3 regions of the Pannonibacter sp. I15F10I1 genome follow, and region 2 is predicted to be linked to each of the others. Evidence: predicted binding sites of a transcription regulator. Region 2 holds the regulator's gene; each other region holds the start of a gene.
What was found. Region 2 encodes LexA, which represses DNA repair genes until DNA is damaged. Its sites were predicted from a motif close to TGTTCNNNNTGTGTTCNG; they were not measured.
Positions count from the first base shown of each region.

Region 1 (10,594 bases), on a different contig from region 2:
CTTCCTGAAAGATGCAGGCTGCACCTATGCGCAGGGTTACTTTCTGGCCCCGCCCTTGCGCGATGCCGCCAGCCAGCGCGTCTGGCTCGGAGCCAGACCGGCAAAAGCGAAAGCTGCACGGAATTGACCTGCGTCCCGGCCTGAACGTCCCGCCTCGAATTCAGGCGAGCTGGCGCTTTCCATCGCCCTTCTCTCCGCCCTCCTCCGCACCGGTCTCATGCACCAGGCGGATCTGCGGCAGGCGGCGGAAACAGTTCCGGCCTGAGCGTTTGGCGAGATAGAGCGCCCGGTCCGCCTCGGCAAACAGCTGTTCATAGGACGCGTTGGAGCCAGAGGTATCGGCCACACCCGTGCTGATCGTGACCGGAATGGCCTTGCCGGCATGTTCCATCTGCAACACGGCGGCTGCGCGGCAAAGCTGAGCAGCCAGCAAATCCAGATGCGGCCCCGTCAGACCGGGCAGGAAAATACCGAACTCCTCACCGCCGATGCGGGCCGCGAACAGCCGCTCTCCTGAAAGCTGCTCCAGCATGGCCGCAAAACTCTTCAGCACCGCATCGCCGCACTGGTGGCCATACCGGTCATTGATCTGCTTGAAGTGATCGACGTCAGCAATCAGCAGCGTGCCGCCGGCCCCCGATGCCAGTGACTGCTCCACCTGACGCAGGAAGGCGCGCCGGTTTGGCAGGCCTGTCAGTTCATCCGTGTCCGCCAGATACCGCATGGCCTTGGCCATGCGCTCGTTCGACAGGACAATGCCCAGAAACACCACCGCAACAGTGTGCATCAACGACAGGAAAAGCAGCCCGAACAGCCAGTCGGAGCTGGGGATGAGGCCGTCGAACCGGACGGGGAAGAGGAACGGCAGCGGCAGAGCCGCCAGGTGAACGAAGGAAAAGCTGGTATAGACCCCAGCGGCCGCCCGCGCCGAAGGCAGGCCCTCCTCACGGATGCTGCGCCGCAGTTCAGATGCCGTCAGCAGAAAGAAGAAACCTGCGAATGCAAGGGCATAGACCAGGCGCCAGAGCGCTGCCAGATCCTGACTTTCATCAAGGAAATGGCTGAGCGGAACAACACCGAGCGCAGCCATGACGGGAAGCAGATAGGGCACATACCGGCCGAAGAAGGACCGCATGCCGAGCCAGACAAAGCCCAGAGCCGTGATGAAGAGGCCAAAGCCAACGTTATCGCTCACCGCAAGCGGCACTGTGCCACGCAATGCGATGCAGGTACTGCCGGCCGATGCGAGCAGGAAAACAGCAAACCAGAGGCGCAGATATGTGGAGCCCGGATAGCGCACGACAGCTGCCGCCAGCGTCAGCGTAAACACCGCATAGACGCCGGAAAGACCAAGCAGTATCGCAGGCACAGAAAAAAGCAGCTCCAACGGCACCTCCAGAAACGCAACCCGGCACATCCAACACGCAATGAACACGGCCCAATGCGCGTTGATCAAGCCCGCGTGGCGCCTGAGCAATTTCAAGGCATGATGCGCCGGCACCGAAAGCCTTGGGACAGAAGCCCGGCAAAGCTACAGGCAAAAAATCAATTATTTCAAAACAAACGCACACCGGCAGTGCGGCGGGGGCCTCTGAAGAGGCACTTTGCCGCACTGCCGGTTTCCAACTCATCCCGGCGGGCTGAAACGCCCGTCAGCCTGCGATGGCAGCCTCGATGGCCGCCAGGGCTTCCGCAGCCTTGCTCCCGTCCGGGCCACCGGCCTGCGCCATGTCCAGACGGCCGCCGCCGCCCTTGCCGCCAAGAGCTTCAGAGGCGACGCGCACCAGATCCACCGCGCTGAAGCGGGAGGTCAGGTCTTCGCTGACGCCAACCACGGCACTGCCCTTGCCGTCTTCGGAAACCGAGATCAGCACAACGATGCCGGAGCCGAGCGCGGTGCGGCTTTCGTCCACCATGCCCTTCAGGTCCTTGGCCGGAATGCCATCCAGCGCGCGGCCGAGGAACTTGACACCGTTGATTTCACGCGGCTGGTCTGCACCACCGGAAGCGCCCCCGCCCATGGCGAGCTTCTTGCGTGCTTCGGAGAGTTCCTTCTCCATGCGCTTGCGCTCGTCCAGCAGCTGGGCAACGCGGGCCGTGATCTCGCCCGCGCCAACCTTCAGGATGGACGCGATCTCGCGGACGCGGGTGTCCTGCTCGTCGAGATAGGCACGGGCAGCTTCGCCGGTCAGCGCTTCCAGACGGCGCACGCCGGCGGCCACTGCACCTTCCGAGACGAGGCGCACGAGGCCGATGTCACCGGTGCGCTTCACATGCGTGCCGCCGCAAAGCTCGACCGAATAGGTCTTGCCCGCCTTCGGCCCATGCAGCGCCGTGCCCATGGACACCACACGCACCTCTTCGCCGTATTTCTCGCCGAAGAGCGCCATGGCACCGCTTTCGATCGCCTCGTCCACCGCCATCAGGCGGGTGTCGACCGGGGCGTTCTGCAGGATGATCTCGTTGGCAATCGCCTCGACCTGCTTCAGCTCCGCATCGTCAATCGGCTTGGGATGGGAGAAGTCGAAGCGCAGGCGGTCCGGCGTGACCAGCGAGCCCTTCTGCGCCACATGCGAGCCCAGCACTTCGCGCAGGGCCTCATGCAGCAGATGCGTGGCCGAGTGGTTGGAGCGGATGTGGCTGCGGCGGGAATGGTCCACCACCAGCTCGACACCAAGACCAACCGTCACCGTGCCCTCTTCCACCGTCACAGCGTGGATGAAGAGGCCATCGGCCTTCTTCTGGGTTTCGGTGACCTTGAGACGCACGCCTGCAGCCTTCATGACGCCGGTGTCGCCAACCTGACCACCGGATTCGCCATAGAAGGGCGTCTGGTTGAGGATGACGAAGCCCGTCTGTCCGGCCGTCAGCTTGTCCGTTTCCTTGCCATCGGCGACCAGTGCCAGAACGGCGCCTTCCGCCTGCTCCGTCTCGTAGCCCAGGAACTCGGTCGCGCCGCACTTTTCCTTGAGCGCGAACCACACCGTGTCCGTGGCGCTTTCGCCGGACCCCGCCCAGGCCGCACGGGCCTCGGCCTTCTGCCGCTCCATGGCGGTTGCAAAACCATCCGTGTCCACGGTGATGCCGCGGGCACGCAGGGCGTCCTGCGTCAGGTCCAGCGGGAAACCATAGGTGTCGTAAAGCTTGAAGGCCGTCTCGCCATCCAGCTCACCGCCCTTGGAGAGATCGGCGGTCGCCGTGTCGAGGAGGCCAAGGCCGCGTTCCAGCGTCTTGCGGAAGCGGGTTTCTTCGAGGCGCAGCGTCTCGGTGATCAGGGCTTCGGCACGCACCAGTTCCGGATAGGCACGGCCCATCTCGCGGATGAGCGCGGGCACCAGCTTCCACATCAGCGGCTCGCGCGCGCCCAGCAGATGCGCATGGCGCATGCCACGGCGCATGATGCGGCGCAGGACATAGCCACGGCCTTCGTTCGACGGCAGCACGCCATCGGCAATCAGGAAGCAGGAGGAGCGCAGGTGGTCGGCAATGACGCGGTGGCTCGAACGGGCAGCCCCATCCGCTTCAACGCCGGTCGCATTGACCGAGGCCGAAATCAGGGCGCGGAACAGGTCGATGTCGTAGTTGTCATGGACGCCCTGCAGCACGGCGGCCACGCGTTCCAGCCCCATGCCGGTGTCGATCGACGGACGCGGCAGGTTGAAGCGGCCTTCCGGCGTCTGCTCATACTGCATGAACACGAGATTCCAGATCTCGATGAAGCGGTCGCCATCTTCCTCGGCCGAACCCGGAGGGCCGCCCCAGATATGGTCGCCGTGATCGTAGAAGATTTCGGAGCACGGGCCGCAGGGGCCGGTGTCGCCCATGGTCCAGAAGTTGTCCGAGGTCGGGATACGGATGATCTTGCTGTCGGAAAGACCGGCCACCTTCTTCCACAGGGCGTGCGCCTCGTCGTCTTCCGAATAGACGGTGACGATCAGGCGCTCCTTCGGCAGGCCGTATTCCTTGGTGATCAGGTTCCAGGCCAGTTCGATGGCCCGCTCCTTGAAATAGTCACCGAAGGAGAAGTTGCCCAGCATCTCGAAGAAGGTGTGATGGCGGGCGGTGTAGCCCACATTGTCGAGATCGTTGTGCTTGCCGCCGGCGCGCACCACCTTCTGCGCGGTCACGGCGCGGTCGTAGTCGCGCTTTTCCAGGCCGGTGAACACATTCTTGAACTGGTTCATGCCCGCGTTGGTGAACATGAGCGTCGGGTCGTTGCGCGGCACCAGGGGGCTCGATTCCACGACCTGATGGCCATTCTTGGCAAAATATTCCAGAAACGCTGATCTGATCTCGTTTACGCCGCTCATCTAGGTCTCGCTCTCGATCCATCGGCAGCGCGGGATATCTCCGGCGGGTGCACTCTCCTGCCCCCTGCCCCGGCCTTTCCCGCGCAAGCAGTTCAAAGCCTTTTATCTTTCACCCTTCGGCCTGTCCAGAAGCGAGGCAGCTGCATTTGGCGCTTGCCTTCAAGGGGCAGAAGACCAGCCCTCGCGGCAATCCTGCCCCAGACAGCAGAAGACCCGCAAAACGCGGGTCCTCAAAACGATCTGGCGTAAGGGATATATCACCGGCAGCCTGTACCGGCAGGGGATATCAATCGTCAGCGTCTTCGCTGTCGCTGTCACCGGTGGTGATGGCTTCGGCCAGAAGACCGGCGTTCTGGCGGATGGCGAGCTCGATCTCGTCGGCAATGGCCGGATTGTCACGCAGGAACTGCTTGGCGTTCTCGCGGCCCTGACCGAGGCGCTGGCTGTTGTAGGAGAACCAGGCGCCGGACTTCTCGACGATATTCGCCTTGACGCCCAGATCGACCAGCTCACCCGACTTGGACACGCCTTCACCGTAGATGATGTCGAACTCGACCTGACGGAACGGAGGCGCCAGCTTGTTCTTCACCACCTTGACGCGGGTCTGGTTGCCGACAACCTCTTCCCTGTCCTTGATGGAGCCGATGCGGCGGATGTCGAGGCGGACGGAGGCATAGAACTTCAGCGCGTTGCCGCCCGTCGTGGTTTCGGGCGAGCCGAACATGACGCCGATCTTCATGCGGATCTGGTTGATGAAGATCACCATGCAGTTCGACTTGGAGATCGAGGCGGTGAGCTTGCGCAGCGCCTGGCTCATCAGGCGGGCCTGCATGCCCGGCAGGCTGTCGCCCATTTCGCCTTCCAGCTCGGCCTTCGGCGTTAGGGCGGCCACCGAGTCCACCACCAGAATGTCGATGGCGCCGGAGCGCACCAGCGTATCGGCAATTTCAAGCGCCTGTTCACCGGCATCGGGCTGGGAGATCAGCAGGTCGTCCAGATTGACGCCCAGCTTGCGGGCATAGATCGGATCGAGCGCATGCTCGGCATCCACGAAGGCGCAGATGCCGCCGGACTTCTGAGCCTCGGCAATGGTGTGCAGGGCCAGCGTCGTCTTGCCCGAGGATTCCGGGCCGTAAATCTCGACGATACGGCCCTTCGGCAATCCGCCGATGCCCAGCGCAATATCGAGGCCGAGGGAGCCGGTGGAGACCGTCTGGACCTCAACCACCTGCCCCTGGCCCATGCGCATGATGGAGCCCTTACCGAAGGCCCGTTCGATCTGCGAGAGCGCTGCATCCAGCGCTTTGGTCTTGTCCATCTGGCTGCTCTCTACAAGGCGAAGTGAACTCTGAGACATGTGCGAGGCTCCTTATTCCACGATGGACCCGCCGTTTCAAACTCAGCTTTTGTACCCTCTTTGTTCCAATTTGCCAAGATCTTTTACAAGATTGTTTTTTATCGTTTTTCGTCAATGAGTTCCGTGTATGTTCACGCTTGCACGCTCTTCCGCAAGCCCGTTCTTTTCACGTAGCTTCGCAAGCAGGCTGGCAGGTTTGCAGAATCGCTGGCATATGGTTTGCGCCCTGCACAGCCGCAGCGGCAGCCCTGCGGGACGGCCGGGCGAACGCCTGCACCGCCTCATTGCACCGGGACGGGCCTTGCAAGGAGACACGGCAATGAACGGAACAGTCCAGACAGCGGCCCCGGCGGCCTGCTTCGGCGCCATTCATCTCGACCTGATCGCCCATGCGAAGGAGCCCATCCACCGCGAAACCTCCACCCCGTCCACCATGCGGGGCATGCCCGGCGGCGTTGCCACCAATGTGGCGCGGGGGCTGGCGAAGCTCGGCGTGCCGGTGGCCCTCAGCGGAGCGCTGGGAGATGACGGCGACGGCGCCGCATTGCGCAGCCTTCTGGGGCGCGAACAGCTGAACCTTTATGGCGTGCGCACCCTGCCGATGCCCACAGGCCGTTACGTGGCCCTGCATGACCCGGATGGCTCGCTTGCCGCCGCTGTGGTCGATACGGATATCACCGAGAGCCTTGATGCGTCGCTCGCACGTGATCTGTCACCGGCGGCACGGGCAGCCGGCCTCTGGTTCATCGAGGCCAACCTGCCCCAGGCCGTGCTCGAAGCGCTGGCACAGGCCTCCGGTAGCAGGCTACTGGCGGCCGATGCGGTGTCGAATGCCAAGGCGGCACGCCTTCGCCCCATCCTGCCGCGGCTTGATATCCTCTTCGTCAACCGGGGCGAGGCCGCACACCTTACCGGGCTCAGCTCCGATACCCTGCAGGAAGAACTCGGCGCCGCCCTGCGGGCCCTTGGCCCGGGAGCCGTGGTGATCAGCGCAGGTGCAAAGCCGCTCTTCTGGTCCAAGGGTGAGGCTCATGGCTTCCTGACCCCGCCTCCCGCCATGGTCCATGACGTGACCGGTGCGGGCGACGCGCTGATGGCCGGAACGCTTGCGGGCATCGCCCGCAACCTGCCCCTCTCCGAGAGCCTCGAGAAAGGCCTTGCTGCAGCCGCCATGACGCTTGCCGTCACCGGCGCAGTGGCGGCAGGCCTGAGCTGGGCGGCGCTTGAGGCACTGCCTTCAGCCTCTGCCCCACGTTGAACCTGCAGCACCCGCAGGTCTATAAGAACACCAACCGGCCGGCACGCCCTTAAGGCGTAGCCAAAGCCATCCCCCCTTTCAGCGCCGTGCCGCCCCGCAATGGTCCGGCACGGGCCGCAAGCCTTGAGGAAAGAACCATGTCCACCTCCCTGCCCGCCAGCCTTCAGGATCTTCTCGTCTATTCCGCCGAGGTTCAGGCCGCCCGCGCTGCCGGCAAGCCCATCGTGGCGCTGGAATCGACCATCATCACCCACGGCATGCCCTTCCCGCAGAATGTGGAGACGGCACGCCAGGTGGAAGCGGACATCCGCGCGGCGGGTGCCGTTCCGGCCACCATCGCCGTGCTTGACGGGCGCATCCGCATCGGCCTTGATGCCGCAGACCTTGACCGGCTGGGGCAGGAAAAGAACGTGATGAAGTGCTCGCGCGCCGATCTGGCCATTGCGGTGGCGACGGGCCGGCCGGGCTCCACCACGGTGGCGGCAACCATGATGGCGGCAGAAGCTGCCGGAATCAGCGTCTTTGCCACGGGCGGCATCGGCGGCGTGCACAAGGGGGCTGAAACCAGCTTCGATATCTCCGCCGATCTGGACGAACTCTCCCGCACGCCGGTCTGCGTTGTCTGCGCCGGGGCCAAGGCCCTGCTCGATATTCCGAAGACGCTGGAAGTGCTGGAAACGCGCGGCGTGCCGGTTATCGCTTATGGCACGGACGAAGTGCCCGCCTTCTGGTCGCGCGAGAGCGGCCTGCCCGCCCCGTACCGTATGGACAGCGCCGGGGAGATCGCCCGCCTGATCGAAGCGCGCAAGCTGTTCGGCGGCCATGGCGGCGTGCTGATCGCCAATCCGGTTCCGGCAGAGAGCGAGATCAGCCGCGGCGAGATGGGCCAGTATATTGACGCGGCCATTGCCGAGGCTGCCCGGCGCGACGTGCGGGGCAAGGCCGTCACGCCCTTCGTGCTGGGCCATATCTTCGAGCTGACGAAGGGCCGCAGCCTCGTCACCAACATCGCGCTGGTGCGCAACAATGCCCGCCTTGCTGCCGCGATTGCCGTGGCTCTGGCGGCGGCAAAGTAACGATGCGTCACATGCCCCCGCCCGCCCTGTCGCCTTCATGTGACAGGGCGGGCGGATTATCATGGCCCCGCAGGTCTTTGCGTTGACTTGCTGTCATCAGCCTGACCTATTTGGTTGCAACAAGCGGAAGGCCTGCCGGATCCTCCGGCGGGGCGCAGATGCAGGAGGAAGACGATGACCGAGGCACAGAGCAAGAGCCCGCTGCAGTATCTCGACCGGGCCGTCGGCGCCCTCAGGGATCTGGGCCTCATGCCCGAAACGCAAGCCGATGCGCCGATCAACGCGCTTCTGGAGCAGATTTCCGATCTCTCGCCGGACAAGATTGCCGTGATCACCCGCACGCTCGGCCAGGCCTCCACCTTCAACGAGATCGTCCGCACCCAGATCGCCGCCATGACCATCGGCGAGCGCTACGAGGCGATCACGGATGCCTTCAACTCGATCCGCGACGACGCCAAGGCCATGGTCGACCAACTGGCCGACGGCAAGATTTCCTTCATGGAAGGCCTGTCCAACCGCTGGCGCGACATGCGCCGCGGCACCATTTCCGACCGTTTCGACACCATCCGCAAGACCTATCTGGAGGTCGCAAAGGACACGAAGGAGCAGATCCAGCGTGAGCAGACCATCCTCAACGCCTACCGTGACTATCGCGGCGCGCTGAAACAGGCCGAGGTTCTGGCGCTGGAAGTGCTGAACACCGCCACCGCCAAGCTGAACGCCGCCAAGGCGTCGCTGGAAGCAGCGTCGGCCGAAGTCACGGCCTTCAGCGGCGAGGATCTTGCGGCCAAGGCAAGGCTGGAACTCACCCGCGACGAGCGCATGCGCGAGATGCAGGACGAGGAAAAGCGCTATCAGGTCGCCAAGGATCTCTCCGACAACCTGACCATCGGCTACAACACGTCCGAAGTCATCATGGCGCGTCTGATGCAGACGACCAACGCCAAGGAGCGGGTCTATGCCCAGTCGGTCAGCTTCTTCTCCACCAATGAATCGGTGCTGACGGCGCTCAACGCCTCCTTCACCGGCCTGCAGGGCCTGCATGAATCGACCGCGACCCTGAATGCCATGAAGGACGGCGTCAACAAGAGCCTCGAGACGCTGGCCGAAATCGGCGATGCCGTGCAGGAGGCCGCGCTGAAAGCCGGTTACGGCCCCACCGTGCAGGCGGCGTCGGTCAAGAAGCTGGTGGACAGCGTGGTCAACTTCCAGGTTAATTCGCGCAATATCATCAACGAGATGCGCGAGATGTCGACGAAAAACTCCGAGGAGATCCGCCTCGCCGTTGAAGATGGCAAGCGCCGTCTGGCAAAGCTTGCTGCCGGCGAGGCCCTGATCAAGGGCTGAGCCCATCCGGCCGGCTTGACAGGCCGGCCGGCGCACACGACTTGATGAACCAGCCCCAGCGGGCCGGAGGATTGGAATGGCCGCAACACAGAAGGCCGCAGGACAGCCGCTCGACGAGCTGATGATGGCGATGGATGTGGTCGACACATTGCGCCATGACGAGGCCCTTGTTCAGCGCGAGCTGAGCGGAACTGACCGTGATGCGCAGCTGATCGCCCGCTTGCGGGATATCTATGCCTCGCAGGGCATTGATGTGCCCGATCATATCCTGCAGCAGGGTGTTGCGAGCCTCAAGGAAGACCGTTTCGTCTATGCCCCGCCCAAAGCCGGGCTGCAACGGTTTCTGGCCCTGCTTTACATCCGTCGCATGAGCTATGCCCGCGTGGCGGCGATCGCGCTGGCGGCACTCGTGATTTCCTTGTCCGCATGGCATTTCCTCGTCACTGCCCCGCGTGAAAGGGCTGCGGAGGCTCTCCAGGCCGAGCTCAGCCAGACTTTGCCTCAGGACATTGCGCGGCTGACCGCGGCCATCAATGCCGCAGCCCTGGACGATGCGGTCAAGGTGCAGGCCGCAGGGCTTGCGGCTGACGGTGAACGGGCTCTGGCGCGCGGTGATGCGGCCGATGCACGGCGGGTGCGCGACCAGCTGGCCGCACTCGACAGCGAGCTGGCCACCACCTTCACCGTTCGCATTGTCTCCCGCCCGGATGTGCCCACAGGGGTGACACGCATTCCCGATGTGAATCAGTCGGCCGAGAACTTTTATCTGGTGGTGGAGGCGATCGGTGCCGATGGCAAGCCTCTGCCACGGCGGATCGTCTCGGAGGAAGACGGCAGGGAAAAGACCGTGACCATCTGGGCGCAGCGGGTACCGGTCAGCGTTTTCAATGCGGTACGCGACGACAAGGCGAAGGATGGCATCGTCCAGGATGCCGAACTGGGCGTGAAGCTGCGCGGCAAGCTCGGCATCGAGTGGAGCAAGCCGGTGGAACAGGGGGCCATTACCGAATGGTGACACCGGAACGGGGGCTTGAGCCATGCTGAGCGGACGTCAGACACTCTCGGCCATCGAACAGGCCCTTGCGGATCTGCGCCGCGAGGAGACCGAGCTTGCCCACCGTATCGAACGGGCAACGCGGGCGATTTCGGCCCTATCTGAGAAGATGAGCGAGGGCTTCCGGGACCTTGCAAAATTCCGCATGGAGACAGAGGAAGCCGAGCATCTTGGCGCCGATCTGGAAGGCGC
Region 1 covers NZ_FYAN01000008.1:313,781-324,374, reverse strand. Annotated here, with positions in the region: gene IF10I1_RS07375 (bifunctional diguanylate cyclase/phosphodiesterase) at 1-127, shown strand, start outside; gene IF10I1_RS07370 (GGDEF domain-containing protein) at 161-1,369, opposite strand; gene alaS (alanine--tRNA ligase) at 1,653-4,310, opposite strand; gene recA (recombinase RecA) at 4,597-5,667, opposite strand; gene IF10I1_RS07355 (PfkB family carbohydrate kinase) at 5,987-6,925, shown strand; gene IF10I1_RS07350 (pseudouridine-5'-phosphate glycosidase) at 7,063-8,001, shown strand; gene IF10I1_RS07345 (hypothetical protein) at 8,176-9,348, shown strand; gene IF10I1_RS07340 (DUF6384 family protein) at 9,425-10,363, shown strand; gene IF10I1_RS07335 (hypothetical protein) at 10,386-10,594, shown strand, end outside.
Region 1: a site for LexA is predicted at 5,718-5,735, ahead of recA (recombinase RecA). Genes of this name have one in related genera too.

Region 2 (10,594 bases):
GCATCATCCTGCGCCATCACATCGGAGAAGAAGATGTTGGGGCTCTTGCCGCCCAGTTCCAGCGTCACCGGAATGAGGTTGACGGTTGCCGCTTCCATGATCTTGCGGCCCGTGGCGGTGGAGCCGGTGAAGGCGATCTTGGCGATGCGGCCGGACGAGGCCAGTGCGTGGCCAGCTTCAGCGCCGGTGCCGTTGACGATGTTGAGGACGCCCGCGGGGAGCAGGCCGCCGATGAGTTCGGCCAGCACCAGAATGGCCGCCGGGGTCTGTTCGGCCGGCTTCATGACGATGCAGTTGCCCGCAGCCAGGGCCGGAGCGAGCTTCCAGGCGGCCATCAGGATGGAAAAGTTCCACGGGATGATCTGGCCGACGACACCCAGCGGCTCATGGAAGTGATAGGCGACCGTGTCATGGTCGATCTCGCTCATGGTGCCTTCCTGCCCGCGCAGCACACCGGCGAAATAGCGGAAGTGATCGACGGAGAGCGGAATGTCGGCGGCGGTCGTCTCGCGGATCGGCTTGCCGTTGTCCCAGGTTTCGGCGGCGGCCAGCACGTCGAGATTGGCCTCCATCACATCGGCGATCTTCAGAAGGATGTTGGCACGGTGGGCGGCAGAGGTCTTGCCCCAGGCCTCGCGCGCCGCATGGGCGGCGTCCAGTGCGGCGTTGATATCGGCGGCATCGGAACGGGCCACCTCGCAGATCCTGGCGCCGGTGATCGGGGTGATGTTGTCCATGTAGCGGCCGCTGACCGGCGGCACGAACTTGCCGCCGATGAAATTGTCATAGCGCTCGCGGAACGGTGAAACGGTGCGGAAATCCGCCTGTGCCTGAATGTTCATGCTTGTCTCCTCCAACGGGCCGCCTCCTCGCGGCCATGGGAAGAGCTTGACGCACGGCGGACGGTCTGAGGAGCCATGGCCGGGAACGGCTGCCCGCGCCCTGTCGCAGTTCTGCGACAGATGATGGCGGGTTTGTGGAAGGGGCTCATCCGCGCTGCGCTGCAGAGATTGCGGAAAGCCGTTCCACCGCAGCTTCTCACCTTGTCATTCCCGCGCAGGCGGGGATCCAGTAACCGCAGCATTTGACATCATTTCCGCCCGGGTCACTGGATCCCGGTCTTGCCGCTGCGCGGCAAACCGGGATGACATGACCAGAGGTTTCCACCTCACTCCTTCGCCAGTTTCCGGTGAAGCGTCGCGCGGGAGAGGCCGAGGGCGCGGGAGGCGGCGGAGACGTTGCCCGAGGCCCGGGCCAGCGCCCGGTGCAGCACGGCGCGCTCCGCATCCTCCAGCCGTTCATGCACCGGCAGGCCGAGAAGATCGGCGAGCGGACGCGGGTTTGCGGCAGGATCGGCAGTTAGGCCCAGCAGAGCCCGCGCCCCGCGTGTGGCGCCGATGACGAGATCATCCTCATCCACCGCCACAAGCGCGGCAAGGCCATGCGTGCCACCGCCCGGCACCAGCACCATACGGGCCTTCGGAAAAGCGGCATGGAAGAGGTCGGCCTCCACTTTCTGCGCCGTGTTCTGCACCGTCTGGCTGATGAGGCTGAGCACGGCGGCGGACACGTCCTGCTCGGCCGTGGACACATCGATCACCGCCGCCAGCTGGCCGCCGGCATCATGCACGGGGGCGGAGGTGCAGGTGAGGCCAATGTTGCGGGCAAGAAAATGCTGGTCCCGGTGGATCGTCACCGCCCTGCCCTCGGCAAGGCAGGTGCCGATACCGTTGGTGCCGGCTTCCGCCTCGGACCATACGGCGCCGGTCCACAGGCCGGAGGCGGCGAAATCGCGGTCCTCGGATGAATTGCCGCGCCGTTCCACCGCGATACCTTCCGCGTCAGCCAGCACCACACAGGCGCCAAGGCCGCCGATGGTCTGGAACAGCCAGTCGAGATGGGGCGCGGCGGTGGCCACGAGCCCGCCCATGCGCTCGCGCACGAGGGCAAGCTCCTGCTCCGTCAGGCGCGGCTCCACCCGGCGTTTCACCGGATCAAGGCCATGGAGATGGGCCGAGCGGGCCCAGGAAGCGGCAATGGGCGAGCGCGCCGCCTGCCCGCTGGCAAGCGCCGCCTCGATACGGCTCTGATGCTGAGACGTCACCGTGGGCATGTCTGGTTCCTCCCGCAAGGCTCTGACAGCCTGCATCCTGCCCGAAGGAACAGGACGCAGGCCGAAGCCCCTGAGGCGGCAGGCATCACTCCCGGCGGGCCTTTGTTGCAAGGACGCGGATCTCTCCCTTCCGCGAGCCTCAAGCCCCCAATGCGCACCATGCCGCAAGGAAAGACTAGCAGCTTCGCCGCGCCCACGCCACCGGCGGATTACACGGCCGGGCGAACCCACACGGCGCAGTCATGGAAGGCGGCGCCGCCATAGGGGGCAATGGGCTCGGCGCCGATCAGCGTGTTGATGCCATTGCCGTTTTCAAAGGCCGTGTTGGGCCAGATGCCTTCCGACACCACCGTGCCGGGGGCCAACCCCTCCACATGGCGCAGATGCAGCCGCACCTCGCCGCGCCGGTTGCCCAGGATAACGCGGGCGCCATCCTCCAGCCCTGCAGCAGCGGCTTCATCGGGACGCATCCAGACCTCCGGCCGGCCGCCTTCCTTCTTGGTGGAGCCCGGCGTTTCGGTGAAGCTGGAATTGAGGAAGGAGCGGGCGGGCGCCGTCACCAGCCGGAACGGATGCTCCGCATCGGCATTCTCCACCGCGTTCCAGTAATCCGGCAGGCGCGGCATGGCGGCGTGGGCGCCGAAGGGCTTGCCGTTTTCCGGCCGGTTGGGCGCTGCGGTGAATCCCCAGTCCACCTTGAAGTGATACTTGCCGTCCGCATGGCCGAAGCCATCGAGATAATGAGCGGTGCGGAAGTCCGGCTGCAGATCCTTCCAGCGCCCGGCCTCCAGTTCGGCCAGCGTGCCATAGCCGGAATTGACGAGCATCCAGTCCACGTGCTCGCGGGCGCTCATGTGGAAGCCGGGATGATCCCTTGCATCAAGACGCTTCGCCAATTCGTTGATAACGAATATGTTCTCCCGCGCCTCGCCCGGCGCATCCGTCAGCTTGGGGCCAAACAGCATGTACTGGTGGCCGCCGCCCCGGTAGATGTCGTCATGCTCCAGAAACTGGGTCGCGGGCAGCACGATGTCGGCATAGCGCGCCGTGTCCGTCATGAACTGCTCATGCACCACGGTGAAGAGATCCTCGCGGGCAAAGCCCTGTTTCACCAGTGTCTGTTCCGGCGCGACGGAGACCGGATTGGTGTTCTGGATCAGCAGCGCCGTCACCGGCGGGCCGCCGGCCAGCGCCTCCCGGTCCCCCGTCAGCACGCGGCCGATGAGGCTCTGGTCGAGGAACCTTGTGCCGGTGCGCAGGGAACTGCCCTCGACCATCGACTTGTCGAGCCTGTAGATCGCCCCGTTGTTGTGGAAGGCCCCGCCCCCTTCATACTGCCAGGAGCCGGCAACAGCTGCGATGCTGGCCGCCGCATGCATGGAGACAGCGCCGTTGCGGCTGCGGGTAAAGCCATAGCCAAGACGGATGAAGGTACGCTTCACCTCGCCGATCATCCGGGCGAGCTGCGTGATCTCTTCAGCCGGAACGCCGGTGATCCCTTCCGCCCATTCCGGCGTGCGGGTGGCAAGATGCGCCTCCAACTCATCCGGGCAATCGGTGTAGCGGGCAAGATACTCCCGGTCGGCCAGACCGTCGCGGAACAGCACATGCATGATGGCACAGGCCAGCGCCGCATCGCTGCCGGGCTTCAGCACGATCCCGATATCCGCCTGCTTCATCGTTTCGGTGCGGTAGACATCAACCACGATGATCTTCGCACCACGCGTCTTGCGGGCGGTGATGGCGTGGGTCATCACATTCACTTGGGTTGCCACCGCATTGGTGCCCCAGATGATGATCTGGTCAGCCTTCATCATCTCGCGCGGGTCCGGCCCGGCCAGAAGCCCGGTTCCGGCCACATAGCCGGTCCAGGCCGGATTGGTGCAGATCGAGGAAAACTGCTGCGAATAGCCCTTGGCATGGCGCAGGCGGTGGATGCTGTCACGCTGCACCAGCCCCATGGTGCCGGCGTAGTAATAGGGCCAGACCGCCTCAGGCCCGTGCTTTGCCTCCGCCTCCAGGAATCGCGCGGCAATAAGGTTCAGTGCCTCGTCCCAGGAGATGGGCTCGAACCGCCCTTCCCCCTTCGCCCCAACGCGGGCCATTGGCGTCAGCAGCCGGTCCGGGTGGTACAGCCGCTCCGCATAGCGCGCAACCTTGGCGCAGATGACGCCCGCCGTGTAGGGATTGTCCGCCGCCCCGCGCAGGCGGCCGATGCGGCCCTCTGCCGTCACCTCCACATCCAGCGCGCAGGTGGAGGGGCAGTCATGCGGACAGGCGGAATGGGCGGTAATGGTGACAGGCTTGTTCATCGTCGGTCTTTTCGGGGTCCCGGTAGCGCCGCCCCAGAGCAGAATGCCGTTTGAGGCAGGGTGAGGCCATCTGCGAAGCGCAGGCAGCGCGGGAGCTGTGTCTTCTTCTTTCGCCAGCTTTCGGGACACCGGCGCATGAAGTCAAGCCGGGCCCGCAGGCAATTGCACGCAAGGAACCGTTCTGCCGGGAAAAGGCGCAGCGGCGGTGTGTTGCCTTGAGTGCATGCGACAGGAACATCCCGCTAACCTCACCTTAAGACTTGTGGAACACAGTGAGAACAGCTAAGGTACGTTCATGATTTGTACCAGACCCTCCAACGGGGACCTCACATGCTGACGCGCAAGCAACACGAACTGCTGATGTTCATTCATGAGCGCCTGAAGGAATCCGGGGTTCCGCCGTCCTTTGACGAAATGAAGGACGCACTGGACCTCCGGTCCAAGTCCGGCATTCACCGTCTGATCACGGCGCTGGAGGAGCGTGGCTTCATCCGCCGCCTGCCCAACAGGGCGCGCGCCATGGAAGTGGTCCGCCTGCCGGATTCGGTCACCCCAGGCCTGTCTTCGCCGCGCGGCAAGGGCTTTGCGCCGTCGGTTATCGAGGGATCGCTCGGCAAGGCCTCTGCCCCGGCCGCCGCTCCGGCCGCCCCGGTGGCGGAAAGCGCCCCTCACTTCACCTCCATCCCGGTCATGGGCCGCATCGCTGCCGGTGTTCCGATCGAGGCGATCCAGACCCACAGCCATTCCATCTCCGTGCCGCCCGAGCTGATCAGCCGCGGGGAGCACTATGCGCTGGAAGTGCGCGGTGATTCGATGATCGAGGCCGGTATTCTGGATGGCGACACGGTGCTGATCCGCAAGACCGACACGGCCGAAAGCGGCGACATCATCGTGGCACTGGTGGACGACGAGGAAGCAACGCTCAAGCGCCTGCGCAAGAAGGGCGCTTCCGTTGCGCTGGAAGCTGCCAATCCGGCCTATGAAACCCGCATCTTCGGTCCCGGCCGCGTGCGCATCCAGGGCAAGCTTGTGGCCCTGTTCCGGCAGTATTGAGCCGCTGCTGCCCGTTCGACACGCTTGAAGAATGCCGGAGACACTGTTTCCGGCATTTCTGTTTATGGCAGCACGCGGCACGCACCCGGCAGACTTGCGTCACCGGCAACTGGGCGGGCCCGTGCGGTGCCTGCGCGCATGCGAGAGCAATTCCGGCAAAGGCGGCACCGGTTTCGCGTCCGGAATCGCATGAAAACAGACAGGCAGAGCACGGCCGGCCGCTCCGTTTTCATCGAAAGGGCTTCAGGCATGTTGCGCCAGCCACTCAAAGCCTTGATACGGGCGGTGCAGAATCGTCCGGACCAAGTTCCCGCCGGGCACAGGAATAGCTGGCCTGCCCTCCCCTTGCCCCCTGCGTCAAAACGCATCTTGCTCCGGACGCGTCTGCGCCGCAGTTAGCGGGTAAGGAATTATCCTGATTTGCCGCAAGCCGGCCAGCACAAGGAGGCCCTCATGACCATCGAGACATCCGGCCAGTGGCCAGCCCAGTCGCCCGCCCATGTCGGCGTGCGCGGCCGTTGCCCGCGCTGCGGTCAGGGGCATCTGTTCAAGGGCTTCCTCACCCTTGCCCCGTCCTGTGAAGTCTGCGGCCTTGACTACAGCTTCGCCGACCCGGCGGATGGCCCGGCCTTCTTCGTCATCTGCTTTGCCTGCGTTCCGAGCGTTGCCTTCGCCATGTGGCTGGAAATTGCCTACACGGCGCCCTATTGGGTCCACCTCTTCACAACGCTGCCGCTCCTCCTCCTCACCTGCATCCCGCCCCTCCGCCCCCTCAAGGGCTGGCTGGTAGCAAGCCAGTATATCTACAAGGCCGAGGAAGGCAGGCTGGTGACGGATACGCCGGCCGAAGACAAGACGGCGGGAGGAGCAAGGCCCGGTCCCGAAACCTGAAAAGGCCGCCTCATGCCAGGAGTTTCGATGCTCACACCTCACGCCTTGAAAAGGCTCGTGCGCCGCAAGGATTTGTCCAACTCTCAATGAGTCAGGCGGATTGAGAGCCGGCAGCAAGCTCCGGAGCAGACCGGACTGCTTCAGCCCGCCCTTTCACCATGAAGGGCACCGCTGTGAGGATCATCAGGCTGAACCACCAGCCCTGCCATGCCCCATGGCTCACAACCGCGACACTGTAGGTGACGGCCAGAGTGACGGTTGCCGCCGCGAGGCTCGCGCCCTGAAGGTGGCCCGCGCGGCGGAACAACAGGGCAAGCGCTGCAGCGAACAAAGCCGCCCCGGCCAGCCCCAGTTCGAACCAGATTTGCAACGGCGCGTTATGGCTGTGCCCGAAACCAAGCAGGTATTTTCTCTCAGGTGAATATCCGGCAGCTTCGGGCAATTCGTCTGCCACTTTCGAGGCTTCCATCCCATATCCCAGCCAGACATGCCCGGGCAGCAAATTGGCATATTCCGTCCAGATGAGCCCGCGTATGGTCAGCGAGGTGTAGCCGACCTTTTCGTGGACGGCCTGAGGGATCATGTCATTCACATGGCCGACAATGAGCGGCATCAAGACAAAGGTCACAAGAGCGCCACCGGTCACGACCCTGTAGATAGCCCGCGGCCAGACGAAGGCCGGAACGGTCAGCAGTAGGATGACAAGCACGCCGAGCTGCGCCGACGAGCTGTCGGATTGAAAGCATGACACAGCTGCAAACACCAGCAGTCCGGCCAGGGGCAAGCGGCGGCGCTGTTTCAAGACCACGAGAGCGGCAAACGGCAGGAACATGGCGATTGCAACGGCCGCGCGGTTCAGAACGTAGTTGTCAGGATCTGCGCGAAGTTCTGCATTCAGCACGCCGCCGGTCAGGAAATGAACAAAAATCAGAACAGCCGTCAGCGGCAGAGAGATGGCAAGCGCGGCTCCGATCCGTCCTGCAAGACGGTCAAGCACCGGAACCGGCAAGGCACAGACACATAGCCACAAAAGGCCTGAGACAAGGACCGAGAAGAGGAACCCCCATGCCGAACTCAGCCCCCTCGCCTGTACCGGGACAGGCGCCCAGGTAACGGAGATCAGCATGAAGGCGGTACAGGCGAGGCCCGCCAGGAGCAAGGGAGACCGGATCTTCGAGCCCAGGCCCTCAAACATGGCCTGCCCGCGGTAACACCACGCCAGCCCGGTAAGAAAGACAGCGGCCAGCCCCAGAAACAACGGCGGAGACACCCGGGCGACCGTCAGGACAGGCGGAAGCGCTGCAAATACCGATACGAAGAGGAATTCGAGCGCCTGCACCGGCTTGCCGCGGTTTCGCCCGGCCAGTTTTTGAGCAACCTCAGTCAAAACGGCAATTCCCTTTAAAAAAGTCTCTTAACTCAGGTCTCTCGATGCAGGCGCATCATGCGTTGAAATTGCCCAACCGCACCACAGCAGCCGCCACCCGGAGCTTGCGGTTCAACGCATTCGGGGCATCGCGGTCTGAACGGGGCTTCCGGCCTCGACTTCACCCAGCGCGGCGATCAGCATCGCCTTGCACTGATCTTCCCCACCGGCAGCCGCACTGTTGCCGAGGCGCTCCAGATGCCACGTCAAACGCTCGAGCGGAATGATGCCGGCGGAGGCGACAAAGAAGCCCTCTGCATCGTGAGGGGTGGTCATCTCGTTGGCGTCAAACAGCTCTTCATAAAGCTTTTCCCCCGGACGCAGGCCGGTGAATTTGATGGCTATGTCCTCATCCGGCCGCAGTCCCGCCAGGGAAATCATCGTTCTTGCCAGTGTCAGGATCTTCACGGGCTCGCCCATGTCGAGGACAAAGATGCGTCCGCGTGTCTCTTCACGTCCGATTTCGGCCGAAGCGGCCTGCAGCACCAGTTCGGTCGCCTCCCGGATCGTCATGAAATAACGCGTCATTTCCGGGTGCGTGACCGTGATCGGACCGCCGGCGGCAATCTGCCGCTTGAAAAGCGGCACGACCGAGCCGTTGGATCCCAGCACGTTGCCGAACCGCACGGTGATGAACCGGGTGTCGACGCCGCTGATGTCCAGTGCCTGGCAATAGGCTTCCGCGATCCGCTTGGTCCTGCCCATCATGCTGGTGGGCCGCACGGCCTTGTCGGTCGAAATCTGCACCATCGCACGGGCACCACAGGCAACGGCCGCATCAGCCACATTGCGGGTCCCCAAGACGTTGGTCAGCACACCTTCACAAATATTGTTCTCCACCAGCGGCACATGCTTGAGGGCTGCTGCGTGAAAAACGACGGCAGGCCTGCAGGCCTGCATCACCTCATGCACACGCCGCCTGTCGCGCACGTTGCCGATGACGGCCTGCCGGGCCAGATCCGGCATCAGGCGGGAGACTTCCAGATCGATTTCATAAAGAGCATATTCGCTTGAATCGAACAGAATGATCGAAGCCGGGTTGCAGGCTATTACCTGCCGCACAATTTCAGATCCGATGCTGCCACCGGCTCCGGTGACAATCACCGTCTGACCTGCGATCAGGGAGCGAATGGCTTCCAGCTGCAGTTGGACCGGGGCACGACCGAGAAGGTCCTCCAGCGTAATGTTTGCAAGATCCGGCTCGGTTCCTGTGAGGGGCTGGTTGACAACTCTACGCAAGGGCAGCTTGAGCCGCGCGGCACTGGCGGCAAGAGACTGCATGCCCTCATCCCGGGTTCTTGGCGAGGCAAGCAGCAATGCCGACACCGGTATGCCAGCCATCGCAAGGCGGGCGACAATCCGCTCCAGCTCATCAGTCGACCCGATAACCGGAATCCCGCGCACGGCCCTGCCGCTGCGCTTGCCTGCGCCAAGCTCGACAATGCCTTCCACCTTGTAGAGGCGGGAAGACTCGAGCTTGTAATTGCGGATGACGTTGTCAGCGTCGCCGACATGTCCCACGATCAGCACGTGTTCGCGGTTCTGTATGTCCCGTTTCCGGAACCCGACCCCGCCAAGATGCCCGTCTTTGTACGCACGGTACATGATGCGGGGGGCACCGAGCAGGACGATGAGGACGAACCAAAGGATGAGCGGCGTCGCACGCGGAAAGCCAGCCAGCCGGTCGACGAGAAAATGAAGAATCAGAAACGCGAAGATCGCGGCCGTGCTGCTCAGCACGATGCTCCGCAGATCGCTCAGCGAGGCAAAGCGCCAGATTCCTCTCCCCAGACCGAAAAGGGCAAACATCACGCCGGCGATGGCCGCGAATGAAAGAACCCACCACGCGAGGCGGCTCATGGGCGGCAGGGACTGAAGATCGTACCGGGCCAGCAGCGCAATCGTCATGGCAAGGCCGGCCATGATCACGTCATGCAGGCGCGCGAGCAGTTGCTTCGTTGATGCCCGCGTTAACACCACGCCCGGCCACTCCTGACACTTGAAGCCATATGGTTCTCTCCTGACCAGGCTTCATTAAACTGCTTCGCTTTTGCCCTGACCAGTGTCGCGGCGTCAAGGCCAAGACAGGTGGAGGCGCAAAACACCCCGGACAGACATTTGACGAATGCACAATTTATAGGCGCGTTATCCTCTGCCTGCTCCAGCACCGCAGTCCCGCAAGCGTATCGGGTTAGACATCCCGGCGGATATTCAAAACATGATTAATTCGAGACAGATTACGCACAATCAATATCTTGCGCGGATGGGTGTCACTCTCAGATAAAAACTTCAACTTCACTTCTTCTCATGATTGAAGCAAAAGATGTGCCACCCACTTTCGAATGATTAATATTTTGTTAAAATTCAAGCCGTAGCCGCGCTTGTTTAGTGAGTGAACCGGCGGCTTCCAGACTTGCACCTCATTCAAATGCGTTTGCGGGGGCCAAATGCGTATCAACCGACTTTTCACCAAAGCCGGAGCGCCGGCATATTGCGATATTCGTTTCCGCCAGCACCAGAGCGAAGTTCGCACACAGGGCGGCAAGGTTCTGTCGCGGCAGGCAGTATCGGAAGTGCCGGAGCGCTTTTCCCAGGTTGCCGCGGATGTGCTGTGCCAGAAGTATTTCCGCAAGACGGGTGTTGCCGCCCGTCTGAAGAAAGTGCCGGAGGACGGTGTCCCGGTCTGGCTGCAGCGATCGGTTCCCGACGAGGAGGCTCTCAAGTCTCTTCCCGAAGAGGCGCGCTTCGGGCCGGAAACCTCGGCACGGCAGGTCTTTGACAGGCTTGCCGGGACCTGGA
Region 2 covers NZ_FYAN01000026.1:553,674-564,267, forward strand. Annotated here, with positions in the region: gene adh (aldehyde dehydrogenase) at 1-842, opposite strand, end outside; gene IF10I1_RS15815 (helix-turn-helix domain-containing protein) at 1,169-2,113, opposite strand; gene IF10I1_RS15820 (molybdopterin oxidoreductase family protein) at 2,323-4,425, opposite strand; gene lexA (transcriptional repressor LexA) at 4,756-5,478, shown strand; gene IF10I1_RS15830 (DUF983 domain-containing protein) at 5,932-6,369, shown strand; gene IF10I1_RS15835 (O-antigen ligase) at 6,461-7,756, opposite strand; gene IF10I1_RS15840 (nucleoside-diphosphate sugar epimerase/dehydratase) at 7,868-9,775, opposite strand; gene IF10I1_RS15845 (adenosylcobalamin-dependent ribonucleoside-diphosphate reductase) at 10,243-10,594, shown strand, end outside.

Region 3 (10,594 bases), on a different contig from region 2:
AGCGAGGAGACGGCGGAAAAGCTGGCCTTCAACATTGCGGCCAATGGCGCGGGCAGCATCACGCTGGTGCGCACGGCGGTGGGGGACCGGGAGGGGGAGCTTTCCCTCTGGCGCGAGCCCTCCAACGCCGGTTTTGCCACCGTGGTGGAAGATCTGACCACCGGCGAATGGGCCGGAAACTGGTCCAATGTCACCGTTCCGGTGCGCCCGCTGCTCGATGTGATCAGCGAGGCAGGCCTTGAGCGGGTGGATGTCATGAAGCTGGACGTGGAAGGGTTTGAGGACCGTGTCCTCCTGCCCTATCTGCGGACGGCAAACCGGGACCTCTGGCCCCGGGCGATCCTGATTGAAACAAACTGCCGGCCGCACTGGGCCGAGGACTGCCTGACCCTTCTGGCAGATCTCGGTTACGTCAAGGCCGGTGAAACCAGAGACAACATCCTGTTCCGGCTGGCGGCCTGACGGGGAACTGACTGGCGCGGACATTCATCCGGCGCCGTAACGCGGAGCGACGATAATGGTTCAGCTGACGCTTCCCAAGAACTCGAAGGTGACCGAGGGCAAGGTCTGGGACAAGCCGGCGGGCGCCACCAACCTGCGCGAATACCGGATCTACCGCTGGAATCCGGATGACGGGCGCAACCCGCGCATCGACACCTATTTCGTCGATCTCGACGACTGCGGCCCGATGATCCTGGACGGTCTGATCTACATCAAGAACAAGATCGACCCGACGCTGACCTTCCGCCGCTCCTGCCGCGAAGGCATCTGCGGCTCCTGCGCGATGAACATCGACGGCACCAACACCCTTGCCTGCACCCGCGGCATGGATGAAGTGTCCAAGGGCGCCATCAGCATCTACCCTCTGCCGCACATGCCGGTGGTGAAGGATCTGGTGCCGGACCTGACCCGCTTCTACGCCCAGCACCGCTCCATCGAGCCCTGGCTGAAGACGGTTTCCCCGGCCCCGGAAAAGGAGTGGCGCCAGAGCCATGAGGACCGCGCCAAGCTGGACGGCCTCTACGAGTGCATTCTCTGTGCCTGCTGCTCCACCTCCTGCCCGTCCTACTGGTGGAATGGCGACCGCTACCTCGGCCCGGCCGTGCTGCTGCAGGCCTACCGCTGGCTCATCGACAGCCGCGACGAAGCCAAGGGCGAGCGTCTCGACAACCTCGAGGATCCGTTCCGCCTCTACCGCTGCCACACCATCATGAACTGCGCGCAGGCCTGCCCGAAGGGCCTGAACCCGGCCAAGGCCATCGCGGAGATCAAGAAGATGCTGGTGGACCGCCGCGTCTGACCCGGTTCAAGGCACACGCAGCTGACAGCTGATCAGGGCCCGCTCTGCCCCTTCCGCAAGGAACCGGGGCAGGGCGGGCCTTCTTTGTTACAGGCCGCCGGTTTCTGACCCGGTTGCCTATTCTGGACAAACCGGTCCAGAAATCACATATGTATGTGCCCCGCCGCAAAGCGGCCCCTGACATGAAGTTTTCCGGAGAACAGGCATGGCCCTGAAGGTCGCGGTCCAGATGGACCATATTTCGTCCATCAACATTGCCGGTGACAGCGCCTTTGCGCTGATGCTGGAAGCGCAGGCGCGCGGGCACGAGCTTTACCACTACACGCCGGACCGGCTGGCGCTGAAGGACGGCAAGGTCTTCGCCGCGCTGGAGCCGGTAGCGGTGCGCGACGAAAAGGGCAACCACTTCACGCTGGGCGAAAAGCAGCGCACGGATCTGTCGCAGATTGACGTGATCCTGATGCGCCAGGACCCGCCCTTCGACATGGCCTATGTGGCCGCCACCCATCTTCTGGAAAAGATCCATCCGCAGGTGCTGGTGGTCAACAATCCGGCCGAGGTGCGCAACGCGCCCGAAAAGCTGTTCGTCACCGAGTTTGCCGACCTGATGCCGCCGACACTGATCACCCGCGACCGGGCCGAGATCGACGCCTTCCGTGAGGAGCATGGCGATATCGTCATGAAGCCGCTGTTCGGCCATGGCGGGGCGGCGGTGTTCCGCATCACCAATGATGACCTCAACTACGGCTCGCTCTACGACTTCTTCGCCGCCACCTTCCGCGAGCCCTGGGTGATCCAGCGCTTCCTGCCGAATGTGAAGCACGGCGACAAGCGCATCCTGCTGGTGGACGGCGAATATGCCGGTGCCGTCAACCGGGTGCCCGCGCCGGGCGATCTGCGCTCCAACATGGTGCGCGGCGGCTCGCCGAAGGAATCCGAGCTGAGTGACCGCGAGCGTGAGATCTGCGCCCGCCTCGGGCCTGCCCTCAAGGCCAAGGGGCTGATCCTCGTCGGCATCGACGTGATCGACGGCAACCTGACGGAAATCAACGTCACCGCCCCCACCGGCATCCGCGCCGTCAAGCGCCTCGGGGGCCCGGATATTGCTGTGCGCGTCTGGGATGTGATCGAGGCCAAGCGCCGGGCGTAAAGCCTGGCATACACACTGCAAAATTCTCGATCGTCATACCGGACGAGAGCGAAGCGAAGATCCGGGACCGGTGAGCCAAGGCCCATCGGTACCGCCCTTGAGCGCAGGCAACCCGCACCCCGGCTCACCGGTCCCGGCTCGCGCTGCGCTTGGCCGGGATGACGCGGAAAGGTAACGGCCCCGCCCGGCCTGAAGCCCGGCACTCTCTCCTGTTTCGGCTTCACGCCAGCGCAAAGATGCGGGCCGGGCCGCCGGTGCCGCCCCGGTGCTTGGGCGCGCCAACGACCAGCGTTGCGCCCTTGAGCGGCAGCTGGTCCAGATTGGCGATGCACTCGATGCCCCAGCGGTTCGACGGCAGCCAGGCGTAGTGAACCGCGAAATCCGGCGACATGCCGTAGTCCAGCGACAGCGTGTCCGAGGCAATGCCGGAGATCTTGCCCGTTTCCATCAGCATCTGAACCGCTTCCACATGGAAGCCGGGGAAATGCATCTTGCCATCCGCATCGGCATTGCGGAATTTCTCCGTGTTCACATGCTTGTCCCAGCCGGACAGCATGGCAACGCAGGCGCCTTCCGGCAGATCACCGTTTGCCGCCGTCCACGCCTTGATATCGTCAGGCGTCAGCTGCGCATCGGCGTTTTCCGCCGCCCTTGCGCGGATGTCGACGATGCACAGCGGCACGACGAGATTGGCCACCGGAATTTCCGCCACCGACAGCCCGTCAGCCGAGAAATGCAGCGGCGCGTCCACATGGGTGCCGGTGTGCTCGTTCACCCGCAGCTCGAACAGGTTGAACTTGTCCTTGGCGTAGTCGAACAGCTTTTCGGCAAAGAACTGCTGCTGGCCGAAAAAGGTCGGGAAGGCCTCGTGCAGCTCATGGGTCAGGTCGCTGACCTTGCTGGGCACCGCCGCCATGGCGGAAAAGGGCGCGCTTACCGCCGCAGCGGCCGCCACTGCCCCGCCAACGGCTGCGGCCCGGAAAAGATCGCGCCGCGACAGCATGCGGTCCTTCACGGCATTCATCACACACACATCACACATGGCTGTTCCCCTTTGCCTCTCTGGGCTTAACCAACGCTCGACGAGCTTGCCTCATCGAGCGTTGGTCAAGCCCGTGCGGCGCGTGAGCCTCTTCAAGGCGTGATGCGTCAGCATCTCAGAGCCTTGGTACTATGAAAAGATGCTGCAACCTGTCCCGGAAAAGCGCAAGGCCAAAGAAGCGGCGTTAATGTTCTGTTTACGTTCTTGACTCCCTGAAAAGTTGCCGTAATCTCGAATACGACCCATAGGGGAGGCGCGTATGGTAAGCCGGGTGACAACGGTCGCATTTCAGGGCATCGAGGCAGTGCCCGTTGATGTGCAGGTGCAGGTGGGGCCCGGCATGGTGGCCTTCACCGTGGTGGGCCTGCCGGACAAGGCGGTGGCCGAAAGCCGGGAGCGGGTGCGTGCCGCCCTGCATGCCTCGGGTCTGGCGCTGCCGGCCAAGCGGGTGATCGTCAATCTCGCCCCAGCCGATCTGCCGAAGGAGGGCTCCCATTACGATCTGCCGATTGCGCTGGGCATCATGTCCGCCATCGGTGCCATTCCGCCGGACATGCTGGCCGACTACGTGGTGCTGGGGGAACTGGGGCTGGATGGCACGCTGGCGCCGGTGGCCGGGGTGCTGCCTGCGGCCATGGGCGCCAACGGGCTCGGCAAGGGACTGATCTGCCCGGAGGAATGCGGGCCGGAAGCGGCCTGGGCCGATGGGGAGATGTCCATCCTTGCGCCGCGCTCGCTGATCCAGCTGGCGAACCATTTCAAGGGCACGCAGGTGCTCTCCCGGCCTTCCCCGCGCCTGCGGGGTCTGCCGGCCAACCTGCCGGACCTTGCCGATGTGAAGGGGCAGGAGACGGCCAAGCGTGCGCTGGAGATTGCCGCAGCCGGTGGCCACAACATGCTGATGGTCGGCCCGCCGGGCGCGGGCAAGTCGATGCTGGCCAGCCGCCTTGCCTCCATCCTGCCGCCGCTGTCGCCAAGGGAGCTGCTGGAAGTCTCGATGATTGCCTCCCTCGCCGGAGAGCTGGCCGATGGCAAGCTGACCGACCGGCGCCCCTTCCGTGCGCCGCATCACTCGGCGTCGATGGCCGCGCTCGTCGGCGGCGGTTTGCGGGCGCGGCCGGGGGAAGTGTCGCTCGCCCACAATGGCGTGCTCTTTCTGGATGAGCTGCCGGAGTTCCAGCCGCAGGTGCTCGACAGTCTGCGCCAGCCGCTGGAGGCAGGCGAAACCATCATTGCCCGGGCCAATCACCGGGTCACCTATCCCTCGCGCATCCAGCTGATTGCGGCGATGAACCCGTGCCGCTGCGGCCATGCGGGCGAGCCGGGGCACCAGTGCCGCCGGGGCCCGCGCTGCGCCAGCGAATATCAGTCCCGCGTCTCGGGCCCCTTCCTCGACCGGCTGGACCTCAGGATCGAGGTTCCCGCCGTCACCGCCAGCGATCTGCTCACCCCCGGCCGTGCGGAAAGCTCAGCCGCCGTGGCCGAAAAGGTGGCCATGGCACGCGATCAGCAGGCGGCGCGCTACCGGGCGCTGGGCCTTTCCGCCCGCACCAATGCGCAGATGCCGGCCGCCGTGGTGGAGGAGGTGGTGGCGCTGGACCCGTCAGGCCGCCAGTTCCTCACCGATGCGGCCAACAGCCTTTCCCTCAGCGCCCGTGGCTATCACCGCGTGCTGAAACTCGCCCGCACCCTCGCCGACCTCGACGGCGACCCCACCGTCACCCGCATTCACCTCGCCGAGGCCCTCAGTTACAGAGGCCAGGATGTGCTCAAGCAGGCGGCGTGAGGGGAAAGGCAGGTTCCCCGCCACGTCCTCCCGGTTGCCTGGCGTTCCGCCCGGCGGCATAATCAGGGAAGACTGAGAATACGTTCCGGACTTGCGGCTTTGGCCAACGGACTGCGAATGGCTAGGAAAGACAAGACCTTGCATGCAGGTACGGGCAAGCTGGAGGAGACGCCGGGCGGCAGGGCGGCGGGCTGGATCAATCTGGCGTCCGGCATGGAAGGCTGCGAACGCATAGAGGCCTATTTCTCGGGGCCCGCCTACCAGCCGCACAGGCATGACACCTATGCCATCGGCTGCACATTGTCCGGTGTGCAGCAGTTCCGGTACCGGGGTGGGGTGAGCGAGGGCCTTCCGGGCACGGCGATGGTCATTCATCCCGATGAGCTGCACGATGGTCAGGGGGGAACCGAAGACGGCTTCCATTACCGCATGTTCTACCTTGATCCTGCCCTTGTGCAGACTGCGCTCGGTGCGCATCAGCCCCTGCCATTCGTTGCTGGTGGCATCAGCCGCGATCCAAGGCTGCTCAGGACCATTGGCGGCCTCGTCAGCCACATCGGCGCGCCTATGGAGACGCTGCAGTACAATGATGCCGTTTATGATCTGGCGCTCGCCCTGCAGGCCGCCGGAGAGCCTTCTGCCGCACGGGTCATAAGCGCGCCGGACAGCCGGGCGGCCCACGTGGCACGCGACTTTTTGCGGCAGGCTTGCGGGCGGTCCGTTTCCCTGGAGCACCTCGAACAGGCGACGGGGCAGGACCGCTGGCAGCTCTCGCGCGATTTCCGGGCCCTGTTCGGTACCAGCCCTTACCGCTATCTGACACTGCGGCGGCTGGATCATGCGCGGGCGCTCATCCGTGCTGGTGCGTCTCTGGTACAGGCAGCTCTTGAGGCCGGATTTGCGGATCAGGCGCATTTCACCCGCCACTTCCGCAGCGCCTTCGGCATGACACCCGCCCGCTGGCGGCGGCTCATCTGCCAGCCTGAACGCGCTGACGCGCAGCTTGCACGAACGTTCAAGAAGCCGCCCACTGGTCCGGTCTAGCCTGCTGTTCCCCCCGCAACGGAGCAGGACAGCATGGACAAGACATACAAGGCCATCAATTTCGCTGAAAAACTGACCTTGATCGACGCTCTCTGGCAGCCCCGCGTTGCCGCCGAAATGAATGAGTATCAGTTCAAGCTGGTGCGGATCGAAGGGGATTTCGTCTGGCACGACCACCCGGAGACCGATGAAACCTTCATCGTGCTGAAGGGGCAGCTCAGGATCGACCTCCGCGACGGCGCCGTTTCGATTGGCGCCGGAGAGATGTTCGTTGTGCCCAAGGGCGTGGAGCACAAGCCCTATGCCGCGCAGGAAGTGCATCTTCTGCTGATCGAACCGCGGGGCATCCTCAACACCGGCCACACCGGCGGGGAGCGGACTGCACAGAACGATCTCTGGATCTGAGGTTTTCCGGGTTGTGGGCCGGGCTCCAACGCTGCGAGCTTACCCCGGCACGGCGTCTCCCCTTGTCATCCCCACGCAGGTGGGGATCCAGTAGCCGCGGCGGCTGAACTCGCAAAAGCCGGGGCTACTTGATCCCGGTCTTGCCGCTGCGCGGCAAACCGGGATGACAACCGTGGAGGAGGTGCTTGCCCACGCCATCGTCTTCCCGGACGAAGCAAAGCGGAGATCCGGGACCGGTGAGCTGCGGCGTATCTGCCCGGCAATCAGCTTGCCGCCAACCAGCCACCTTTACCTCGGTGCCATCCCATTGGCGGCGAGGACGTCGCCGACGAGGTAGAGGGAGCCGCAGACGAGGATGCGGGGGGGCTCGCCGTCGCGGGCGGCGCAGCGGCGGATGTCGGCGACGGCGGCCTGCAGGCTGTCGAAGGGCGTCGCTTCCAGACCGGCGGTGCGGGCGAAATCGGCCAGTTCGAACGGATCATGCGCCGCATTGGTGGATTTCACCGGCACGGTGGCCACATGGCGCACAAGGCCGTGGAAGGCGCGGTAGAAGCCGATCGGGTCCTTGGTCGTCAGCATGGCCGAGATCATGTAAAGCGGGCGCGGGTGCCGCTCCTCCTGCTCGCCCATGAAGGCGGCAACGCGCAGGGCAGCACCCGGATTGTGGCCGCCATCAACCCAGATTTCCGCCCCTTCCGGGCATTGGTCGACAAAGGGGCCGTGGGTCAGAACCTGCAGCCGCCCCGGCCAGACCACATGCTTGAGGCCCTTTGCAATCGTGGCCTCATCCGGCAGCAGGCCTGCGGTCTTCAGCGCGGCAATGGCAAGGCCTGCGTTGATGATCTGGTGGCCGCCGGTCAGGCTCGACAGCGGCAGGTCATAAAGCCCGTTGTCATCCTGATAGCAGAGCCGGCCCTGATCCTCGCTGGCGGTATATTCCTGACCAAAGCGGGCGATGGGCGCGCGGTTGCGGGCGGCAACCCGGTCCAGCACCGCCTGCACCTCGTCCTCCTGGGGGGCTGAGACAACCGGGCAGCCGGGCTTGATGATGCCTGCCTTCTCGCCTGCAATCTCGCTCAAGGTGTTGCCGAGGAACTTCTCGTGGTCATGCGAGATGGAGGTGATGACCGACACCAGCGGCCGGTCAATCACGTTTGTGGCGTCGAGCCGCCCGCCAAGACCCACTTCCAGCAGCAGCACATCGGCCGGCTCCTCGGAGAACAGCAGCAGGGCGGCGGCGGTGGTGATTTCGAAGAAGGTGATCTCGTTCCCGCCGTTCGCCTCCTCGCAGCGGTCGAGCGCGGCCATCAGGCGCGGATCATCGACCAGCTTGCCGTGCTCGCCGAGGCGGATGCGCTCGTTGAAGGCAACCAGATGCGGTGAGGTGTAGACATGGCAGCGCTTGCCGGAGGCCTCCAGAATGGCGCGCATGGTGGCCGTGACGGAGCCCTTGCCATTGGTGCCCGCCACATGGATCACGGGCGGCAGGCGCCGTTCCGGGTTGCCCAGCGCCGCCAGCAGGCGGTGCATGCGGTCCAGCGACAGGTCGATCTGGCGCGGGTGCAAGGCGAGAAGCCGGTCAAGAATGGCGGTGATCTGGTCCATGGCGTCCCTGGAGTTTCCCTGCGGATGGCACAAACATTCTGGAGCCGCCCGGCGGCACTGGTCTGCCGGGCAAGCCCCGTCTCTTTGCTTTCAGGCAGGCCGCTTGAACGGCCCTGCTCTGGCTTGCGGGAAGGGATGATCCCGCAAGGCGAGCCTCTCATGCTTGTGTCAAACAGACATGAAGCATCGGCAGGCCGCCGTGCGGGCTTTTTTTTTCAGGCGGCGGAAGCCTGATCCTGGGCGGGTTCGTCCGCGGGCGGATCAAGGTCCGGCAGGGTCAGCTCACGCTTCATGAAGATGCCGGCAAGGCGCGAGATGGTGTCCTTCAGGTCATGGCGCTTCACCACCATGTCCACCATGCCGTGAGCCAGCAGATATTCGGCGCTCTGGAAATCATCCGGCAGCTTTTCGCGGATGGTCTGCTCGATGACGCGGCGGCCGGCAAAGCCGATCTGGGCGCCCGGCTCGGCGATGTGAACATCCCCCAGCATGGCGTAGGAGGCCGAAACGCCGCCAGTGGTCGGGTTGGTCAAAACCACGATGTAGGGCAGGCGTGCCTCACGCAGCATCTGGATGCCGATGGTGGTGCGCGGCATCTGCATGAGCGACAGGATGCCTTCCTGCATGCGCGCGCCGCCGGAGGCAGCAAACAGCACGAAGGGGGTCTTGTGCTCCACGGCGGTCATCATGCCGGTCAGGATGGCTTCGCCTGCGGCCATGCCGAGCGAGCCGCCCATGAAGTCGAAATCCTGCACCGCAGCGGTGAAATCGAGACCGTTGACGCGGCCGCTCGCCACCAGAACCGCGTCTTCCTCGCCGGTGCGGGTGCGGTATTCCTTCAGGCGGTCGGCGTATTTCTTGGTGTCGCGAAACTTCAGCGGATCAGCGGTCACGGAAGGCGTTGCCACCCGGTCATAGCTGCCGCCATCGAAGAAGGACTCAAGGCGCTTCTTGGCTGGAATGCGCATGTGGTAGCCGGAATTCGGCACGACCCACAGGTTGGCTTCCAGATCGCGGTGGAACACCATCTCGCCCGTTTCCGGGCATTTGATCCAGAGGTTTTCCGGCATCTCGCGGCGCGACAGGAAGTTGCGCAGCTTGGGCCGTACGACAGTGTTGATCCAGTTCACGGCAAATCCCGTTCGTTGTTGGTGCCTGTTGGCCGGTCAGCGGGCGCGCGCCACGCCTCCGGCCAGGGAGGACACAAGATTTGTCACGGCGGCAACGGTCTTGTCCGTCGCCTGTCCATCTGCATCGAGGCTGTTGCGGATCGCCTCCACCAGCACGGAGCCGACGACCACGCCGTCCGCATCCTTGCCGATGGCCTCGGCATCCTCAGCCGTCTTGACGCCGAAGCCGACGGCGACCGGCAGGTCCGTGTGGCCCTTGATCCGCTTCACCGCCGCCGAAACATTGGTGGTGTTCAGGGCCGCCGACCCGGTGATGCCGGTGACGGAGACATAATAGACGAAGCCGGACGTGTTTTTCAGCACCGCCGGCAAGCGGCGGTCATCGGTGGTCGGCGTTGCCAGGCGGATGAAGTTGATGCCGCCTTCCAGCGCCGGGATGCAGAGTTCGTCGTCAGCTTCCGGCGGAATATCGACAACAATCAGGCCATCCACGCCCGCAGCATGCGCCTCGGCGACAAAAGCCTCCGGCCCGCGCACATAAATGGGGTTGTAGTAGCCCATCAGCACGATGGGCGTGTCCTGATCCTTCTCGCGGAACTTGCGCACCATGGCGAGCGTCCGGTCCATGGTCTGGCCGCCCTTCAGCGCCCGCTGGGTGGCAAGCTGAATGGGAATGCCTTCCGCCATCGGATCGGAAAAGGGCATGCCGAGTTCGATCACGTCAGCGCCTGCCGCAGGCAGGGCCTCAAGGATCGCCTGCGATGTGGCCAGATCCGGATCGCCTGCCGTGATGAAGGTGACAAGGGCCGGACGCCCCTTTTCGGCACAGGCCTTGAATCGGCGGTCGATGCGCGTCCCGGTCATTCAGCTTCCCATCCTTGAGGATCTGTTCGCAGATCTGGTTTGCCAGGCAGGCAGCCCGGAGGGCGGGCGCGCTGAACCTTGAAACCAGCGCTTGGATGTAGGGGGCTTCAAGGCCTTCTGTCAACGCATCGCGGCAGGGAAAGGCAAGAAAGGCTGAATCGCGCCGCTTTTCCTGCAAGGGGAAGACGCATCAGCGGCAGAAATCCTGTCCTTTGAGCCATGCAGCGGTTGCAGGGTTGGTCTGCAATGGGGGGGCCTTGAAGCGCGC
Region 3 covers NZ_FYAN01000028.1:97,233-107,826, reverse strand. Annotated here, with positions in the region: gene IF10I1_RS19090 (FkbM family methyltransferase) at 1-462, shown strand, start outside; gene IF10I1_RS19085 (succinate dehydrogenase iron-sulfur subunit) at 518-1,300, shown strand; gene gshB (glutathione synthase) at 1,506-2,450, shown strand; gene IF10I1_RS19075 (cyclase family protein) at 2,671-3,492, opposite strand; gene IF10I1_RS19070 (YifB family Mg chelatase-like AAA ATPase) at 3,752-5,278, shown strand; gene IF10I1_RS19065 (AraC family transcriptional regulator) at 5,396-6,322, shown strand; gene IF10I1_RS19060 (cupin domain-containing protein) at 6,356-6,727, shown strand; gene IF10I1_RS19055 (folylpolyglutamate synthase/dihydrofolate synthase family protein) at 7,016-8,332, opposite strand; gene accD (acetyl-CoA carboxylase, carboxyltransferase subunit beta) at 8,548-9,462, opposite strand; gene trpA (tryptophan synthase subunit alpha) at 9,499-10,326, opposite strand.
Region 3: a site for LexA is predicted at 3,681-3,698, ahead of IF10I1_RS19070 (YifB family Mg chelatase-like AAA ATPase). Genes of this name have one in related genera too.